2 regions of the Bacillus sp. FSL H8-0534 genome follow, and region 2 is predicted to be linked to the other one. Evidence: riboswitches for the same ligand, from Rfam matches in the RefSeq annotation. Region 2 holds a riboswitch; the other holds the start of a gene.
What was found. A riboswitch is a leader RNA that binds a small molecule or an ion and turns the genes downstream of it on or off. The one in region 2 is predicted to bind preQ1.

Region 1: it holds a riboswitch for preQ1, as region 2 does, so the genes downstream of both, MHH71_RS07575 (QueT transporter family protein) here and queC (7-cyano-7-deazaguanine synthase QueC) in region 2, are expected to answer to the same signal.

Annotation. Positions count from the first base shown of each region.
Region 1 is NZ_JBBOUC010000001.1:1,446,736-1,453,227, reverse strand. Features, by position in the region: gene MHH71_RS07605 (GNAT family N-acetyltransferase) at 38-892, shown strand; gene MHH71_RS07600 (isochorismatase family protein) at 944-1,504, opposite strand; gene MHH71_RS07595 (DUF6123 family protein) at 1,879-2,139, shown strand; gene MHH71_RS07590 (DMT family transporter) at 2,142-3,032, opposite strand; gene MHH71_RS07585 (reverse transcriptase-like protein) at 3,062-3,448, opposite strand; gene MHH71_RS07580 (aldose 1-epimerase family protein) at 3,544-4,416, opposite strand; PreQ1 riboswitch class I at 4,548-4,592, shown strand; gene MHH71_RS07575 (QueT transporter family protein) at 4,599-5,084, shown strand; gene MHH71_RS07570 (ribonuclease H family protein) at 5,755-6,414, shown strand; gene MHH71_RS07565 (zinc-finger domain-containing protein) at 6,427-6,492, shown strand, end outside.
Region 2 is NZ_JBBOUC010000001.1:1,684,937-1,691,428, forward strand. Features, by position in the region: gene queE (7-carboxy-7-deazaguanine synthase QueE) at 1-82, opposite strand, end outside; gene queD (6-carboxytetrahydropterin synthase QueD) at 75-569, opposite strand; gene queC (7-cyano-7-deazaguanine synthase QueC) at 569-1,231, opposite strand; PreQ1 riboswitch class I at 1,325-1,368, opposite strand; gene MHH71_RS08900 (ATP-binding protein) at 1,789-2,997, shown strand; gene MHH71_RS08905 (DUF6254 family protein) at 3,006-3,122, opposite strand; gene MHH71_RS08910 (DinB family protein) at 3,399-3,932, opposite strand; gene MHH71_RS08915 (M3 family oligoendopeptidase) at 4,071-5,765, opposite strand; gene MHH71_RS08920 (MarR family winged helix-turn-helix transcriptional regulator) at 6,478-6,492, opposite strand, start outside.

The DNA.
Region 1 (6,492 bases), 240 kb from region 2:
TTGAGACATTCATTTATGGAATATAGAAGGAGGATAGATAGTGATTGCAATAGAGAGAATTCAGGGAAATGATATACCGCATCTTATAAATTTATCTGAATCAGTTGGATGGGATTATAGCTCAGAAGAAATTAAAACAATTGTTAATTCTGGAATTATATATGGTGGGAAAAATAAGCAAGGTGAAATAATCGCTAGTGCAGCTATCATCCTATATGGAGAGAAACTAGCATCTATTGGTATGGTTATTGTACATCCTCAGTATAAAGGAAAGGGGATTGGAGGGGAAATTACAGAGGCTTGTATAAGAAGTGTTTCAGAAAAGACATCGATTATGCTTATTGCTACAGAAGAAGGAAGACCTTTATATGAGAGATTAGGTTTTCAAGTGGTTAGTCATGTTTCAAAGTATATATGTAATCAGTATGTAACTCCTAAAGATTACGATAGAAATGAGCAACATATTTTTATGGATTATGATAAGGGAGATAGTAATTGGATTGTGAAGTTAGATGAAGCCGCTTTCGGGGTAAATAGAAGTAATTTTATACAGAGAAGAATTGAACAATCTGAGCAATGTATAGTTGTAAAAGACAAAGAAAAGTATATTGTGGGATATGGAATGAGCGTACAAACTCCAGAAAATAGAATTATAGGATCAATTGTCGCGCCGAATGATCATATCGCAACTACAATTGTTCATCATTTGGCAAAAGATTATAAAGGAAAGCTTAGAATTGATGTACCAGAAGGAAAAGAATTTTTTATGACAGTGCTCGAGACAGTTGGATTTCAAAAGGTAAATCAACCACCAATTATGTTGAAAAACAGCACTCGATTTTTGAAAAGAAATGGTGAATTATATGGAATTGCTGCACAGATATTTGGATGAAAAAGATTCCTTTTTTAAAAGGAATCTTTTTAATTTATAAATGTGATTTTTCTATTCTCGATATTGATTATGAATAGGGGAAAATAGATCTTCTTCGACATCTCTAACAACAGAAAAATGATCCACATTATAATGACCATGTAGTGTTTTATTATGATGTTCAATAATTTTTTTGGCTGATAAAATCGTAGAATCATTCGTGGAATGCCCATTTTTAATTAAAGTGACATCAAATCCCTGTACAGTTGCTGTTCTAACGGCAGTATCAATACAATGCTCTGTTTTGCAGCCGCCTATAACGAGATGAACAATTTCTTTCTCTTTTAAAATGGCGTGTAAAGAGGTGTTATAAAATGAATTGGTTGCTTGTTTGTCTATGATTTGTGCTGCATGCGGAATTCTGAGTTCCTCATGTACTTGAAATCCTTTCCCCATGCCAGAAGCAACATCAGTATCTCTGACGAAAATAATAAGAGCATTGGATTGAATTGCTTTTTGAATGGCTATATTTATGTTCGTTAATAATTGCTCTTTATGAAATACTGCAGATTCTTGCTCGTTTCCATCAATAAGTTCTTGTTGAGCATCAATAATTAATAGAGCTTGTTTCATTATATTTCTCCTTTTTATTTCGTGATTTGTAGGTAATAAGTTTGTCTCGATGTTTAGAATATAGATAGAGAGACAGGTACGGAATAAAGAAAATTCCCGTTGATTAAAGTTACACTTTATTTATTTCGTGATGCTGTACATGAATCCTTTTTATATAAGGGAATTATTTCATTTTCTTTATTGATCTTCACATCATGTAATACCTTACAATATAACCAAGGAGAGAAAGTGAAAATTAGTGAAGTATTTAGTGTTGTTTTTATCTTTTAGGAAATCAAGAAATCTAAGAGAGATTGTCAAAGAAAATTCATTCTCATAAAGCCTAAAAAAATGTATGATAGGAAGTGGAGAATTTTTTGGTAGGTGGGAACAGCATGCAAACGGTACAAGAATATCTTTCATTCTTACACACAAAAGGATTTAAATTATCAGAGGACGCACAAGGGTTTATTATGTTTGGTCAAGGGTATACTGGTGCGTCGGATGGGATTGTGAATGCAGCGATTGAGGCAACAATTAAACATCAACTACAATTTGATGGTAGTTATTTTATCGCTTTATTGGAGCGTTTGAAGGAAGAGGAAATTACTGATAAAAAAAGCGCAAAGGCTTTCATGTGGACGTTACAAGCGTAACATCACGCAGCCTGCGCTTCTTTTTTTGCTTTTGAAGGAAGTTCAACGAAGATCATGCCTAAGAAAATACAAAGGCAACCAAGTACTGTGGGAATAGAAAGTTGTTCGTTTGCGACAAGAACACCTGTTAATGCAGCAAAGACAGGTTCCATTGCGAAAATAATGGCAACTCTTGTTGGAGAGGTGTGTTTTTGCGCAGCTGTTTGAATAAAAAAAGCGATGGATGTTGCGAACACGGATGTTGCAAGTAGAGCAAATAAAAAAGCAGAATTCGTCCATAAAGAGATTGAAAATAACTTTTTCCAGTCCTCGAATAAAAAAGCGCAGATAGAAGAGAAAATTCCAACAGATAATACTTGAGATGTGCTTAATAATAAAGGGGATATTTTTTTAGAAAAGACTCCGTTAATGAGAATATGGGCTGCAAAAGCAATTGCACAGCCGAGAACAAGTATATCACCAATATTCAATTGAAAAGAATCACCAGCGGTTAGTAAATATAAGCCTGCTGTTGCAGCAGTAATGCCAAGTATGATAAAAGGTGTAACTCTTTGTTTTAAAAAGATAAATGAAAGAATCGGAACCATAACAATGCTGAGTCCAGTTAAAAATCCTGCTTTAGAAGAAGTGGTATAGAGTAATCCAAATGTTTGTAATAAATAACCGATAAATAAGAAGAATCCGATAATTAAACCAGCAATGCTACTATGTTGAACTTCTTGTTTTGAAGTTTTTTTCGAGAATATAAATTGGACAAATAATAAAATGATTCCAGCAAATAAAAAGCGAATACCATTAAAAGTAAATGGCCCAACAAATGACATTGCATTTTGAACGACAACAAATGTGGCTCCCCAAATAAAGCAGACAAATAATAAAGCGAGAGGAGCAATCCATCCTTTTTTTCACACTAAAACCCCCATTAATTTTGTAAAATGGCTTTTCTTGCTAATTCATCGGCAACTTTGTTTTGACTATTTGGAATCCACTTTATAAAGAAAAGATCAAAGCTTTTGATGTACGCTAGTGCTTCTTCTAAAAGTGGTGCATACGTTTTGTTTTTTGCATATTCTTTTTCTACAGCACGTTCAACAAGCTGTGAATCTGTGCGAAAAGATACAATGCTATAATTATGTTCCATGCAATATTTTAATGCGACCAGTAATGCATGATATTCAGCTTCATGGTTGGACATGATTCCAAGCGGCAGTGATAATTGCACAGGTGGCTGCACACCTTTAATAAAAACCCCAGCACCAGAAGGACCTGGATTTCCCTTTGATGCACCATCAATATATACTTCAATCAAAATTGAATACCTCCATTATTATATAGCGTTAGCTGATAGTAATCACCCCGCCTAAAAACTTCTAGGGGCGGGGGATAGAATATGAAAAATGCACTTTATCCAATTGTAATGCTGTAGCGACATGTAAACGTTTCATTTGCTTGTAAGGATTGTACGCCTTTTTTCTCTTTGAAATCTTTAGCTGGTTCTACTTCATCAGCAATTCCATACCACGGTTCGATACATAAGAAAGGAGCGTCATTTTCTAGTGTCCACACACCAACCAATGGGAAACCTTCAAATGCTACTTTTACAAACTTATTATGTTTATGAGAGCGAATGGAAATTTCATTTGTATTCATATTTTCAAAAATAAGGGCATCATTTTTGAATAAATCGTATGTAAGTGGTAATTCTGTCTTGTTTTCAACCATTAGTTGTTTTTCTTTTGAAAGAAATGGTCCTTTTAGAACGTTTGTTTCTAAATGTTCAGGGCCATTAAATGATAAATGGTAATCTGTAAATGATTCATCTTCTATTAAAGGACAATTGAAGCCTGGATGTGCTCCGATAGAAAAGAACATTTCTTTTGAAGTAGGGTTGATAACTTCATAAGTAACATGTATATTTTGCTCGTCTAGTTCATAAGAAACACGTAACTCAAATTCGTACGGATATTTTTGTAAAGTTTCTTGATTACTAGTGACTGCATAAGTAATTTTTGTTTCACTTTGCTCTTTTACTGAAAATGTAAGATCGCGAGCGAAGCCGTGCTGTGTTAATGAATAAGGTTTACCATCTACATAATATATATTGTCCACTAATCTACCGACAATTGGGAATAAAATTGGTGCACGGCGCCCCCAATAGTTAGGATTTCCTTGCCACATATATTCTGTGTTGTCTTCTTTTAAGCGAACGCTTTGTAACTCTGCACCTTTTTCAGAGATGGAAACGATCACTTTTTCGTTTTGAATTGTTGCTGTCATGAAGTGAAACCTCCTAAATCTTTCATATTCTTTATTATACGTGGTCTATAAGAAAAAGGGTAGTGGATGGTAGGAATCTATTGACGAATGGTTTGCTATTGCGTACAATATAAAATTGTTGTTTAAAAACGAATCACGTGGTTCGAAACCATCCCACGTAAAAAAACTAAGGAGATTTTGTCATGAATATAAAAACATTAGTTGGTAATGGTATTTTAGCAGCATTATATATTGCTGTTTCAGCACTTATTCAGCCGTTTGGCTTTACGAATGTACAATTTCGTATTTCGGAGATGTTTAATCATCTCGTTGTATTTAATAAGAAATCAATTTATGGAATTGTCTTAGGGGTATTTTTAACAAATCTCTTTTTCTCACCTATGATTGCGTATGATTTAGTATTTGGAGTGGGGCAATCCATTCTTGCACTTCTTGCTACTATTATTTCCATGCGCTTTATTAAGGGTGTTTGGGCGCGCATGATTTTTAATACAGTTATCTTTACAGTTACAATGTTTATGATAGCGATTGAACTTCATCTTGCATTCGATCTGCCATTTTTATTTACATGGCTTACATGTGCAGCTGGTGAATTTGTCGTGATGGCAATTGGTATGCCTGTTATGTATTGGATTAATAAACGAGTGCAATTTGAAAAGGTGATGTAATAAATAAAGAGGCTGAACCAAATCGAAAGGATTGGGTAGCCTCTTTATTTGTATATAAGTAAGTTCTCTCAGTATATCTAATAGCAGTAAAGAAACCGAGATTCAGAAAAAAATTGCATTTGTTGGATTAGGAACTTTAATGATTGTGATGTTAGAATTGATAGTTTTTTCATTACTATAACACGTGTCTGAATTTTCTTTTTTGTTTTCGAAGAGGATAAGGGCTAAATCTAAGTTAGTATTTCTATAAGTAATCGCTTTATCCCGATTTGTGAGGACTGATTAAAGTTTCATTTTATCCCGCATTAACGGACAGTAAGACCCCTACCTCAAGATCCAGAGAGAAATGAGGAAGATAGGTGGGGGATAACTGCTCGTAAAAGCCCGATTGGTTCAACTAACCATCAGTGGGGGATGAAGAAAAACCCCACTGATGGAAGTTTCACTTTATCTCAAAATTTTGAGGAGTTCAAAGGACTTTGATGGAGGATGAAGCCCTTCTAATCATACAGACGCTCCTCTTTCTTGTGAGTTAGGAGAGCAGTCTAAGTTAAGTTCAGATAATGGTAGTTACTTACAATATGATTTGATTCATTCGCATATAATACTGTGACTCTTGGTAAAATATAATAAAATAAAAATATGAAGTCTTATATAAGGGGAAAATAGTATGAAGTATAAAATGAATTGGTTGTATAAAACAAAACATGGTCTTCAAACAGAATTAATAACAGATTATATGAGTATGGAAGAAGCTCTCCAATTTGCAGTGGATTTTGAGAAAACGGGAAGAGTAAAAGAACTCGTATTTTACGATGAAATGGGCGCGGAATGGACGCTGAAAGAAATGAAAAAATTGAGTAAACAAGTGGAAGAAGATCCGCAAGAAATTCGCATTTACTTTGATGGAGGATATGACATCGAAACGAAAGAGGCGGGACTTGGAATATGCGTGTACTATAAAAAAGGGAAAAAAGTGTATCGTGTTCGTCGAAATGCTTACATAGAAGGTATATATGATAATAATGAGGCAGAGTATGCAGCGTTATTATATGGAATGGATGTATTAGAAGAATTAGGAATCAAATATGAATCAGTTACGCTTCATGGTGATTCTCAAGTCGTACTTCAGCAATTAGCTGGACAGTGGCCATGCTATGATGAACATTTGAATCACTATTTAGATCAAATTGAACAAAAAGCAAAGCAAATGAAATTGAAGCTTGTCTGTGAGCCAGTAACAAGAAAACAAAATAAAGAAGCACATCAATTGGCCGCGCAAGCATTGGAAGGGACACCGATCGATAGTCATAAGGAAGTAACAGAATAGAGAGGTGCACTGGTGAATAAGAAGCAGCTCATTATAGAGGTAAATGATTTATTAGAGACGTATTGTGAAGGATGTTTT
Region 2 (6,492 bases):
TGAACATCGTCTTTTGTCCAACAACCATTCCTTCACCTTGAATGGTCGGCCCAAAAATTTCCAGAACAGGAATTTTACTCACCGATCATCCACTCCCGTCTTACTTCTGCATAACTTGTTGGTGTTTCAAATAGACGAACAAATTCAACCCGTGCTCCTTTATATTCATTTGCACGGTCTTCTTTTGTAAGTGCCTCTGCCATCTTCTCATATATCCAAACGACCATATTTTCAGCTGTCGTATTCATCGCTGGTAATGTTTCATTTAAATAACGATGATCCAAATAAATTTCTATTTCATTTTTCCAAATTTCTTTTATATCTCCAAAGTCAATAGCAAGTCCAATCTCATTTACATATCCACTAATTCCAAAAACAACTTTGTATGTGTGACCATGTAAATTTTTACATTTCCCCTCATAACAGTGCAAATGATGCGCTGCATCAAATGTAAATTCCTTACTTACCATCACTCGTTTATTATGATATTTCAGTTGTTCACGTTGAATGTCCTTGTCCACTTTTTGTAAATTTTCTACAATGCGAAATCCAAAAAAATTCTGTTCCATTATGCGTTCGCTCCTTCGCGTTCTTGTAAATACGTATCTAAACCTGCTTTACGAAGTTTACAAGCTGGACATTCACCGCAGCCATCACCGATTATTCCGTTATAACATGTTAATGTTTTTTCTCTAACAAACTCAAATGCGCCAAGTTCGTCTGACAATTTCCATGTTTCTGCTTTATCAATCCACATAAGTGGTGTATGAATAACAAATGGATAATCCATAGATAAATTTAAAGTAACGTTTAACGATTTCACAAATACATCACGACAATCAGGGTAACCGCTAAAATCTGTTTCACATACGCCCGTTACAATATGACGTGCTCCAACTTGTTTTGCTAGCACAGCTGCAAATGATAAGAATAGTAAATTTCGTCCATCTACAAATGTTGATGGCAATTCACCTTCTTCATGTGTAATCTCCATATCCGTTCTCGTTAACGCATTTGGAGCAAGTTGATTTAATAGGCTCATGTCAAGTACTGTATGTTTAATTCCTAACTCTTTCGCAATATCAGCTGCACAGTCGATTTCTAACTTATGACGTTGATTATAATTAAATGTCACAGCTTCAACTTCTGCGAACTGCTGCATTGCCCAAAATAAACATGTTGTACTATCCTGGCCACCACTAAAAACGACAACTGCTTTTTCTTTTTTCATCTCACTCATTCTCCTTCTCTACTACGAATAAGAAGAAAGAACGTTCTTGAACTGTCACAATAAAAAAACAAAACAATACCTAAGGATATTGTTGTTTCCATAGTTTTTTATAGAGGGAGTTCGCGAACCTCTCCCATGTTATACATGGAATTTCTTCTTTCATTAACAACACATATTGTAACATACTGCACATATCCAGAAAAACATCTGATTTTTCTGTCTTTTTTGTAAGTTTAAGATTCATTTTCTTGTATTTTAATAGTATGATTATACTTATATAAATCCATTTTGATTTCCCAACATATAAGTCGCTGCTATAAAGAACAAAAGGTGACCGCTACTTATTTTCTCTCTTTGTTTTCACTTTGCATGGGGCAGAAAGAGGCGCTGACTGCTTCTATGCATGGCCGGATGCTCTCTCACCTAAAAAGAAAGGTTTTATGTCGGTTTTTCAATTTGTACTTATATAACACCATACATATGAGAATAGGGAGGAGATAAACCTGAAACTCTTTATTATTTATCTCTTTTTAAACATATTATCCATCCTCGTTATGATGCTAATGTATCACTCATTTTGGAATCAAAAAGGGAAACATTCACCTAAGTTAAATTCAACCGTATTTATATTATTTTGCAGTGCTGCAACAATTCTTTGTATTTCTTTTGCAGCAAGGATGGATAATGGATTTCAATTTGATATGCGTCATATTGTATTAATTGTCGGTACGTTAACAGGAGGTCCTATTGCTGGTGGATCGATTTTAGCTGTATTAAACATATACCGTTTTTTGTTAGGAGGCATAGGAGTTTTTCCATCTATTATAGCTTCCATTTGCTTATATATTATTCTCCTTGCCACATACAGACTCTTTCAAAGAGGGAGCAATCATATAAAAGTAGTACTTGCTATTTTATATAGTTTTGTATACGTATTTAGCTGGATTCCTTTTTTCCTTGCTGAAGTTCCTAGCACTGAATATTACCTCCCTCATATTATTGTGTATGAATTATGTACCATCATTGGTACCATTCTTATTCTTTATTTACTAAACGTACTACAATTACAAATACGCCTACAAGAAGAACTAATTAACGCTGAAAAATTTCACCTAATCGGAGAAATGGCTGCCTCTATCTCTCATGAAGTTCGTAATCCTTTAACTTCAACGAAAGGTTTTTTACAACTCCTACAATCCGAAGAATGCTCTGAAGAAGATCGAAAATTATATACAGAAATTGCTATACGTGGTATTGAACAAGCAAATCACGTACTCACAGATTATCTAACATTTGCAAAACCAAGTATAGAAAAAGAACAAGTATTACAAATCGAAGATGAATTACTTCGTGCTGTATCTCTCATTACTCCACTAGCTAATTTGACAAATGTTCGTATAACTTACACAAAGCAAAGCAACATCTTTTGTATTTCTGGAGAAAAACAAAAATTTAACCAATGCTTATTAAACATTTTAAAAAATTGTATTGAAGCCATGCCAAAAGGGGGAGATCTTATTCTCACATTAATACCGAGTCATACACAGATACAGTTAGCCATAAAAGATACTGGTATTGGCATGGATCTAGAACAACTGAAACGTCTTGGTTCTCCCTTCTATTCAACGAAAGAAAAAGGCACTGGACTTGGGATGATGGTCGTATTCAGCATCGTAAAAGCAATGGGTGGAAAAATCGATATTTCAAGTGAAAAAGACATTGGTACAACCTTTCTATTAACTTTCCCACTCATACAAAAAACGTGATGGAATCATCACGTTTTTTCCGTTTCATCAACAAGTTCCGCAAAAGTCTTTACTTTCCCATGCGGTTTTTGATTTTCTTTTCGTGCCTTCCAACTACGCTCTTGCTCTTTCTTTTTGTGTGACATGCTTTCAACTCCTTCTATGTTCTCTTTATGTATTATTCCAAAATAAAAGATAAAAATATGCATCAATCCAGTTTCTTCATCCTCCACTAATAATTAGTCCTCATTAATTAGGATTTTATAAGTGGTTTATCCCCTACCCATCTTCTTTTTCTGCATCTTAAGGAGTGGATATTACTACCCTCGAAAAGCAGGGATAAATAAGAAGAAGCGAGATAATTACTACCTCGCTTCTTCTTATTTATTCAATATAGTTCCCATGTAAATGGGAATTTTTCTTTACCTTTGCAAAATCGCATATTTTGCTTCTTTTAACTGTGTAAGATGGCGTTGTTCATGTAAATCAAGGAATTGAATCCATTGATATAGATTAAGCTCCTGAAACACAGGATGTTTTAACGAATTTTCGAACAATTCTTTTTCGTCTATAATACTATGCAGCGTATGCAATAATTCTGCGCGTGAATGTTCGAGTAATTGAATTCCTTGTTGTCTTTTCATTAATGTTTCTGTTGGTTGCATTTGTTGAGGTGCTTCTCGTTTATATGTTCGATCAAGAGTAAGTTGGAGATCTTTGAGTGGAACTACTTTTTTGTCTTTTTTCTGTAAAGCATACACAAGGGATGAAGTGACAGATTGTTCAATTAGGTGTAGATGATGCATAATTTGAATGATACTCCATTTATCACGGCGCGGTTTTACATTCACTTCCGTATCATTTAACATCTCAATTTCTGATAATAGTGTGTTTCTTGTAGATTGTAACGATTGCAGCAAAGTTTCCAAACTAATATTCATATTAGATTGAAGCATAATTCTCCCCCCTCTTTTTTGGTAAAAAAAGGTGTTTCCAACTTAGAAACACCTTTAAATAAATCTGAATTTTCTTATATTATCTCATTGTTTTATGAATGTGTCGATTACAAAATGTGAAAAAAACAAGGTTGATTTTTACAATTTTGTGTCATCCACTGCATGTAACCACGTTTGAATCTCAGTGATTACGCCTTGCACACACCCATCTGTAAATGGAGATGTCAAATTCGCAATTTCTACTAATTGTAAGAAGGATTGACTTCCACCCTTTTGACAAAGGTTCACATAGTCTTCCCACGCTTCTTGTCTATTGTCTCTTGCTCGCTTCCAAAATTGCAGTGCGCAAATTTGAGCTAATGTATAATCAATATAGTAGAAAGGTGAGCTATAAATATGCCCTTGACGCTGCCAGAAACCACCACGTTCTAAATAATCATTGTCTTCATAGTCTCGATGTGGTAAGTACTTTCTCTCAATATTACGCCATGCCGCTTTGCGATCCTCTGGAGATGCTTCCGGATTTTCATATACATAATGTTGATATTCATCAACAGATACACCGTATGGTAAAAATAGAAGTGCTGAACTTAAATGAGAGAAATAATATTTATCCGTATCTTCCTCAAAGAATAATTTCATCCATGGCCACGTGAAAAATTCCATACTCATAGAATGAATTTCACACGCTTCGTACGTTGGCCAATTGTACTCTGGAATTTCAAACTTCCGACTCTCATATACTTGAAACGCATGACCTGCCTCGTGTGTTAACACATCAATATCACCTGATGTTCCATTAAAGTTCGAGAAAATAAACGGAGCTTTATAATTTTCAATGTATGTACAATAACCGCCACCAGCTTTTCCTTTTTTCGCAACTAAATCTAATAATTCATTATCTAACATAAAGTTGAAGAACTCATCTGTTTCTTTTGATAATTCTTTATACATTGTCTTCCCATGATTAATAATCCACTCTGCATCTCCCTTTGGAGTCGGATTACCTGTTGCATATTCAAAATTCTCATCATAGTAAGCAAGCTTTTCTACACCAATGCGTGCTTGCTGCCTTTTTCGTAATTCTGTCGCAACTGGAACGATGTAATCTAGTACTTGTTTACGATAATTGGCAACCATTTCCGCATTATAATCTGTGCGATACATTCTTGCATATCCAAGTTCAACAAAGTTTTTAAAACCAAGTGTTTTCGCAATCTTCGTTCTTACTTTTACAAGTTCATCATAAATACTGTCTAACTCTTCTTCATGCTCTTCTAAAAAACCATAATAAGCTTCACTTGCTCTTTTACGCATATCTCTATCCGTATGTTGCATAAAAGGTCCAAGTTGTGATAATGTTCTCTCTTCTCCTTCAAAATCAATTTTTGCAGCCGCTAAAAGTTGTGTATATTGCGAAGATAATTTATTTTCTAATTGTAAATCTTTCACAACCTCATCTGAATATGTTTTTGAATTACATTCTGCTAAAGCAAATAATTGTTTCCCATAATAAGCCTCCAGTTCATCACGAAACGGAGAATTCATCAATGCTTTATAATATTTCGTTACATAGCCTTGTACAATCGGAGAATACTCATCAAAAAAATCTTGTTCTTCCTTATAAAAGGGATCCGTTGTATCAACAGAATGGCGGATATAACAAATATTTCCCATTGTACCAAAATCATTGCGAATCTCATTAATTACACCAATTACTTGCTTTTGCTCTTCTATCGTCTTTACATTCTCAAACTGTTCTAAAGCTACAGTGAATTTTTCTTGCAACTCTTCCGTATTTGGGCGTGTATATTCATAGTTCTTAAATGACATGAATATGCCTCCTCTCAATTATATGTACCCTTACTATAATTCCATTTCCTTTTCTGAATCTCCTTTTATTCTTCAACAGAATCCATTAGAAACTGTAACATTCCATCCATACTTCTTGTAGAACGGTGAATGAAATTACTACCTATATAAAATGAAACTTCCATCCGTGAGTTTTTTCTTTATCCTTCAAACCCTCACCTATCTTTCTCGCTTCTCTCTGAATCTTGAGGAAGAGGTTTTTCTGCCCGTAAATAGCGGGATAATCAAAAAAGCCTTTGACCATTTTACATCGAAAGCTTTTTTAACATGTTATATAAAACCATTTTGATTTTTCGACATATAAATCGCTACTATGAATAACAAAAGATGACCTGCACTCTTTTCCTCTCTTTGTTTCCACTTGGCATGGAGCAGGTAAAGGATCTGGCCGCTTCTACGCATGGCCAGTCGCTCTCTCTCATCAAAAAAAGAAAGGTTTTCTGCCGTTTTTTCAATTTGTACTTATATAAATTGAAATTCCCATCACTACTCGGGACTTTGCGAGATAACCCTTTGTTAACTTCCAACACATAAAGTCATGGCTATGAACAACAAAAGGAAATTACTACTCATTTTCTCCTTTTGTTTTCACTTGGCATGGGGCTGAAAAAGGATCTGGCCGCTTCTACGCATGGCCGGTCGCGCTCTCCCATCAAAAAAGAAAGGTTTTCTATCACTTTTCATATTT